DNA from 2 places in the Massilia sp. Soil_C_3 genome. Region 1 is predicted to be linked to the other one. Evidence: predicted binding sites of a transcription regulator. Region 1 holds the regulator's gene; the other holds the start of a gene.

Region 1 (3,404 bases):
CGAGCAGCCGACCGAGCAGTGGCTGCAGACGGTGCGCTTGACCACGGTCGGCACCGGGGTATCGGGTACCGGGTCGGCCTGGGCCGGTTCGATCACGTTCAACGGCAGGTGGCGCGCCAGGGCGCCGGCGCCGGCGGCAACGCCAGCCCCGACCAGGAAGCGGCGCCGTTTCAACGCGCTGTCGCGCGTGGACTTGACCAGTGACATATCGATTCCTCTGCTTGCCTACCAGTAGGCGGCGGTCTCGTAATAGCGGCGGATGTGATCCGTCTCGTGGTAGCCGCGCTTGACCTTGGGGTCGGGCGCGGCCGGGGCGGCCTGTGGCGCCGCGGTCGCCGGGGCGGCGGCAGCGGCCACCACCAGCGCGCCCAGCGGGGCGGCTTTCAGGAAGCCGCGCCGCGCCGGGTCGGGCCGGTCCTGGCCGGGATCCTGCTGGACTCGTGGATCATGCTTGTTCATCGGTGTCCTCTCCTACTCCAAAGCTTTCCGCCTCGATTGCCAGGAACGCCTGTGCGAAGCGGGCGACCAGGCGGTAATAGTTGGCGTCGTCGGCATTGGCGATGTCGTCCAGCGCGCGCATGCACCAGGAGCCGATGTGGGCCTCGAAGAAGCGGCGCTGCACGTCCAGCGGCTGGCGCCGGATGCCGGGCGCGCCGGCCACCAGCACGCGCATGGTCTCGCACAGCGCGCCGAGGTGGTCTTCGAACTCGCCCCGCCCCTGTATGCGCGCCAGGCCAAGCCGGGCCAGGTCTTCGCGCAGGTGCGCCAGCGGCGTGTCGTTCATGTAGCCGGCCAGGTAGCGCGAGCCATACGGGTCGACCGGCGGGGTGCCGACGCTGACGAACAGCGCGCTGAATTCATCGTGGACGAGCCGGGGGTCCATCACGCCGGACGCCACGGTCAGTTGATCCCAGGCGCGTTCGAGCGCCGGGTCGCCGCCCTCAGCCAGGATGGGATCGCTGGATGCGAGCGCATCGAGCAGCGCCGCGTCGGGCGCGGCCAGCAGCAGGCGGGAGAGCAAGGCATACAGATCCGCCCTGGCCTGGTCTTCGCCGCCCGGCGGCAGGTCCGGGCGCGCGATTGCGGTGGCAAAGGCGCTGCGATCGGACACGGTCTCAGTAGTTGATGACACTGGGGATCACTCCAGTTGTTCAATTTATATGGCAGTGTAGGCCTCGATTGATATTGAGTGCGCACAGTTGCGTTTAAGGCTAAATGAACCCGGTATGGGTGAGCAGGGGCGCCGAACGACCGGAACGCAACGGAACGCAACGGAGTTGTTTCTCAATTGCAAATAAATGGCATGTGTTTGTCGAGATTGACGCTTCAACACGTCTATAATCGCGGTGTACCGAACCAAGCGACCATCCCTCATGAGCCAGACCCTGTCCCGGCAAGCCGAGCCGCCACTCAATATCCACGCCCTCAAATCCTGCGCCCAGTGCAGCATGCACCAGCTGTGCCTGCCGATGGGCCTCGAAGACGCCGACATCGACCGCCTGGACAAGATCATCGGCCGCCGTCGCCGCCTGGAGCGCGACGAGCGCCTGTACAGCGTCGGCGAATCGTTCCGCAACCTGTACGCGGTGCGCTTCGGCCACTTCAAGACCTATCAGGTGAATGCCGCCGGTGAAGCCCAGATCACTGGCTTCCAGATGGCCGGCGAGCTGCTGGGCATGGATGCGATCAGTGGCACCCACCATTGCGACGCGGTGGCGCTGGAAGATTCCGAGGTGTGCGAGATCCCGTTCGCGCGCCTGGAAGACCTGTTCGGCGAAGTGCCGACCCTGCTGCGCCACTTCCACCGCATCATGAGCCAGGAAATCACGCGCGAGCAGAACGTCATGCTCCTGCTCGGCAATATGCGCGCCGAGCAGCGCTTCGCCGTGTTCCTGGTCAACCTGTCGGCGCGCTATGCCACCCGAGGCTATTCGGCCAACCGCTTCCAGCTGCGCATGTCGCGCGAAGACATCGGCAACTACCTGGGCCTGACGATCGAAAGCATCAGCCGCCTGCTGTCGCGCTTTAAAAAGCAGGGCTGGCTCGAGGTCGACAAGCGCGAAGTCACCCTGCTCGATCCGGTCAAGCTGAAGGCGCTGGCGGCCGGCACCGACGTGTGCAGCCCGATGGCCTGACAGCATGACGCCGCTGCCGTCGTGCGACCTGCACCTGCGCAGCTACGACCGCGTGCACTGGGGCGACCGCCACGACTTCGCCCAGCTGGTGCTGCCGGTGCACGGCGAAGTCGTGCTCGACATCGAAGAGCGGCGCGGCCGCCTCGATCCCCTGCATGGCGCGCTGGTGGCGCCCGGCGCCTGGCATGCGCAGTCGAGCCCGGGCGCGAATGATTCCCTGATCGTCGACGTCGACGGCGCCGCCTTCGGCGACGGTCCCTGGCAGCGCCTGCTCGAGCGGCCCTTCGTCACGCTCGGCCCTGCGGCGCGCAAGCTGGTCGAGTTCATGGGACTGATGGCCCGTGAATCCGCGCCGGCCCGATCGCTGGTGCACGGCTGGGTGCCGCTGCTGCTCGACACCCTGAGCCTGGACGCGCCGCGCGCCACCTCGCGCCTGGCGGCCCTGCTGGCGCGCATCGAGGCCGCGCCCGGCCTGGCCTGGAGCACCGAATCGATGGCGCGCGCCGCCAACCTGAGCGTCAGCCGCCTGCACGCGCTGTTTCGCGAAGAGATGGACAGCACCCCACATGCCTGGCTGCTGGGCTGCCGCCTGGATTGCGCACGCGGCCTGTTGACCCACAGCGCGCGCAGCGTGGCCGACATCGCCCTGGCCTGCGGCTTCTCGGACCAGGCCAGCCTGACGCGGGCGATGCGCCGCGTGTTCGACACCACGCCCGCCGCCTATCGGCGTGCGGGTCAGGAGAAGTCGCCAAAACCGCAGTAGTCCCGGCCAAGACCAGGGGCAGGTCCAGGCCAGAGAATCTCCACTCAAAGGAGATTCTCATCATGTACACAGCTACTGGCGCGGGCGGACTGTCCCGCTCCACCCTGCTCGGCATCGGCGCCGGGATCGCCGCCGGCGCACTCTGGGGCCTGGTCTTCCTGGCCCCGGAACTGGCGCCCGAATTCCTGCCGATCCAGCTCTCGGCCGGACGCTACCTGGCCTATGGCCTGGTCGCCGCCATCCTCATCTACCCTGCCTGGGGACGGTTGCGCCGCCACCTCGGCTGGCCGGCCTGGCGCACCTTGATCGGGCTCAGCCTCACCGGCAATATCGTCTATTACCTGTTTCTCGCCAATGCCGTGCAACTGGGCGGCGTGGCCATGGCCTCGATCGTGATCGGGTTGCTGCCGATCGCGGTCACCTTGGTCGGTTCGCGCGACGGCGACGCGGTGCCACTGCGCCGTCTGCTGCCTTCGCTGCTGCTGAGTGGCGCCGGCCTGGCCTGC
Region 2 (3,404 bases), on a different contig from region 1:
CCGGCCATCTGGCGCGTGTCGAGATAGCCCTGCTGCCACATGGCGGCTTCGAGGAAGCTGACCTGGCTGTCGTCGATGAACAGCGACAGCTCGCCGGGCTCGGTAAAGTCGACCTGGGCCGCCAGCAGCGAGATGCTGGCCAGGCGCCGGTCGTGGTCGCGCGCCATGGCGGCGGCGGCGATCGCGAGCAGGGTGCCGCCCAGGCAATAGCCAGCGGCATTGATCTTGCTGGCGTCGGTCTGGGCCACGATGGCGTCGAGCGCGGCAGTGATGCCCAGCTGGCGGTAGTCGTCCATGGTGAGGTCGCGGTCTTCGGCTTGCGGATTCTTCCACGACACCATGTACACGGTATGGCCGCGCTCGACCAGGTAGCGCACCAGGGAATTGTGCGGCGACAGGTCGAGGATGTAGAACTTCATGATCCAGGCCGGCACGATCAGCAGCGGCACTGCGTGCACGGCGGGGCCGACCGGGTCGTAGCGCAGCAATTCGATGAGCCGGTTCTGCATCACCACCTTGCCCGGCGTGACGGCTACCTCGCGTCCTGGCCGGTAGTTGACCTCGCGCGGCTTGCCCGCGAGCTGGGCTTGTACGTCGCGCCAGGCGCGCGCGGCGCCATTGGCCAGGTTCAGCCCGCCGCTGGCCAGCACGGCGCGCTGTACGACGGGGTTGGTGGTGACGAAGTTGGACGGCGCCACGCAGTCGAGCATCTGGCGCGCGAGGAAAGTGACGACGTCGGCATGGTGCGGCGCGACGCCGCGCACGGTGGAGGTGGCGCGGTGCCACCATTGCTGGCTCAGCAGGAAGCCCTGGCTGAGCTGGCGCCAGGGCGAGGTATTCCAGGCCGGATCCACGAAACGCTTGTCCTGGGCCAGCGGCCGCACCAGGTCGGCGCCATCGGCGGCCGGCGTGACCAGGTATTGCAGCCAGCGCTGCCAGCCGAGGACGGCATCGCTCGCCAGTTCGTGCTGCTTGTCGGGCGACATCATGAGGTGGCTGGCCCAGTCGAACCACGCCATGCCGAGCGCGGCCGGCGACAGGTTGCCGGTCATGCGCCCGAGCCAGGCCCACAGCACGAGGTCGGCATGGACATGCCCGCTGCCGGCGACGCGCGCATGGCGGTGGGTGCCGCCGAGCCAGGCGCTGCCTTCGAGCCGGCGCGAGCTGCCGGCGGCATCGGGGCGAGTGTCGGGCGCCATGAAGAGGGCTCGCGGGATGCTGCTGCGCTCAGTGCGCGATCAGGAGCGGCGTCGTGCTGCCCGCCAGCAGCGCGCGGGTGACGCCGCCGAGGACGAACTCGCGGTAGCGGCTATGGCCGAAGGCGCCCGTGACCATCAAGCCGGCATCGTGCTCGCGCGCGACCTTGAGGAGCGCCTCGCCGGTGCTGCTGCGCGTGGTCTCGATGACGACGTCGACCTTGACCCCATGGCGCGCCAGGTGCAGCGCCATGTCGGCGCCGGGTTCTTCTCCATGCATCTCGGCCATGGCGCCGGGATTGATGAGCGTGAGCTTGACTGCATCCGCCTGCCGCAGCAGGGGCAGGGCGGCGGAGATCGCGCGGATCGCCTGCATGCTGCCATCCCAGCCGACGACGGCGGTGCCGGGCAGGAGCCGTCCTTTCCAGCCGGGTGGCACCACCAGGACGGGACGCGCGCCATGCAGCGCGATGTATTCGGGCAAGCCGCGCGCCTGGGCCGGAATGCCCGGCACGACGATCGGTTCGGCGTCGCGGCTGACGATCACGAGGTCGGCGTAGCGCGATTCGAGCAGCAGGGCGTAGCGGGCGTCGTCTTCGAGCATGCGCGTCTCGAAACTGTTGACGCCGTGGCGCCCGACGGCGGTGCTGAATTCTTCCAGCCGCGCCTCGACCGCCTCGCGCACCCCGTTGAAATCGGATTCGGGCATCATCGGCGCCCCCATCGAGCCGACCAGCAGGGAATAATCGAACCAGGAAATGCCGGTGGCCGCGCTGCCGACGAGGTGGGCGTCGAAGGCATTGGCCAGCAGTGCGCCGGCACGCAAGCGCGCCTCTTGCTCGGGGCTGCCGTCGACGTGAACCACGATGGTCTTGTACATGCTCGTTCCTTTCTTCTCGGTAAAAGCGGACTCGGGCGGATAGGCATGCCGGTATCCCGCCAAGGCGATGGACCCTGAACGTCATCTGGCCTATACACTTGGATTACTCGAAGTCCACTTTATTCCCGGATCGGACGCATGTCAGGACCGCGATTGATGTGAATCAAAAAAGCTAAGAAAGAAGGGAAGATGAATGCCGAGGGGCATTGTCAGGAGTGCGTACGACTGCTCTGACGCAAGGACGCGGTAGCGATTACCTCTTTTAGGCCTTGTGACGATGCGCGGTGGCCGCATACTTATGTCATTGCCGGCGAAGTGGTCGGTTCTCTTGTGTCTCCATCTCGGCCCTGCCGAGGACTTGGCCGTTGCCTGCTTCGTGCGGCAGCGGCCTTTTTTTAGGTGGAGGCGCCTGGGATGCGCGCCGCGACCAGGTCTGGTGCGGCGGACGGTTGCGATTCAGTGGTGGCGGGCTTCGCGGCGTGCGCGGTCAGGTCGCCGGGAACGAGCATTTCCCAGTTCGTGCTGACCAGGTCGAGGACCATTTCTTCTTGCCGGCCGCAGCAGGTGCAGGTGCGCTGGTCTCGGGCCGTGTTGTACTGCCAGGAATGGGTCGTCGTGAGCGCGCCCGCGATGGCAGAAAAGAACGATTTTGATGCCGAGAAAAATCCCATGATGCCCGCCAGAAGTTAACCTAGTCAGCGTATTACGGAACTTGTGAGTGCGCAAGATACTGAACAGGTAAAGCCTTGACTCTCTTGCTTCCGGCTGCTCGAGTGTTGTGAAATGGATGCATTCAATGTCGGACCATGGGCGTCGTGGTTCGTTGGTACTCAAGCGACCTCGAATGTCGTGCTCATGACGCCGACCAGTGCCACCATCTCGGCCGACTCGTGACCGCCGTCGCCTCCGCCAATGCGAAAGAACGACACCACGCCTGTACGCGAGCCTATTCCGTTGCGCGCAGCTTGCTCGCCCCTGTAGACCTCGGGCGCGCCCCACTGGTGCCGCAATATGTTCGACAACTTGGCTTGGCCCGGCTCGACGTACTTGCCCTTGAGGGCGCCAGCATTCGCCTTCATCCGCGCGCCGGGCAAGCTCACCCCGGCCATGAGCAGGCCATAGCTTATGCGAATCGCGCAGGTGTCGTTGTAGGCCCTATCGTCGATAAGGTCATTCCAGCCAATGTCGGCATACAGATCTTCACGTTTGGTGCGGTTAGGATAGTGCATCATCACGCTGAGCAGTGCCGGTCTCACGACGTCCTCCCTTTGGTTGGGCATGGGTAGATCTTGGCCAGGGCAGCCACGATGAGTGGTGCGGCACCTTTC

What was found. Region 1 encodes FNR, which switches genes on or off when oxygen is low (the NO sensors DNR and NnrR bind a similar motif). Its sites were predicted from a motif close to TTGATNNNNATCAA; they were not measured.
Region 2: the regulator FNR is predicted to act here: its motif matches at 2,230-2,243, upstream of AC3A6F_RS15960 (universal stress protein).

Annotation. Positions count from the first base shown of each region.
Region 1 covers NZ_JBDGJG010000008.1:301,057-304,460, forward strand. Annotated here, with positions in the region: gene AC3A6F_RS18480 (formate dehydrogenase subunit alpha) at 1-207, opposite strand, end outside; gene AC3A6F_RS18485 (formate dehydrogenase) at 226-459, opposite strand; gene AC3A6F_RS18490 (TorD/DmsD family molecular chaperone) at 446-1,132, opposite strand; gene fnr (fumarate/nitrate reduction transcriptional regulator Fnr) at 1,374-2,135, shown strand; gene AC3A6F_RS18500 (AraC family transcriptional regulator) at 2,140-2,898, shown strand; gene AC3A6F_RS18505 (DMT family transporter) at 2,961-3,404, shown strand, end outside.
Region 2 covers NZ_JBDGJG010000007.1:169,923-173,326, reverse strand. Annotated here, with positions in the region: gene AC3A6F_RS15965 (PHA/PHB synthase family protein) at 1-1,199, opposite strand, end outside; gene AC3A6F_RS15960 (universal stress protein) at 1,228-2,076, opposite strand; gene AC3A6F_RS15955 (hypothetical protein) at 2,472-2,747, opposite strand; gene AC3A6F_RS15950 (T6SS effector amidase Tae4 family protein) at 2,907-3,332, opposite strand; gene AC3A6F_RS15945 (Rap1a/Tai family immunity protein) at 3,329-3,404, opposite strand, start outside.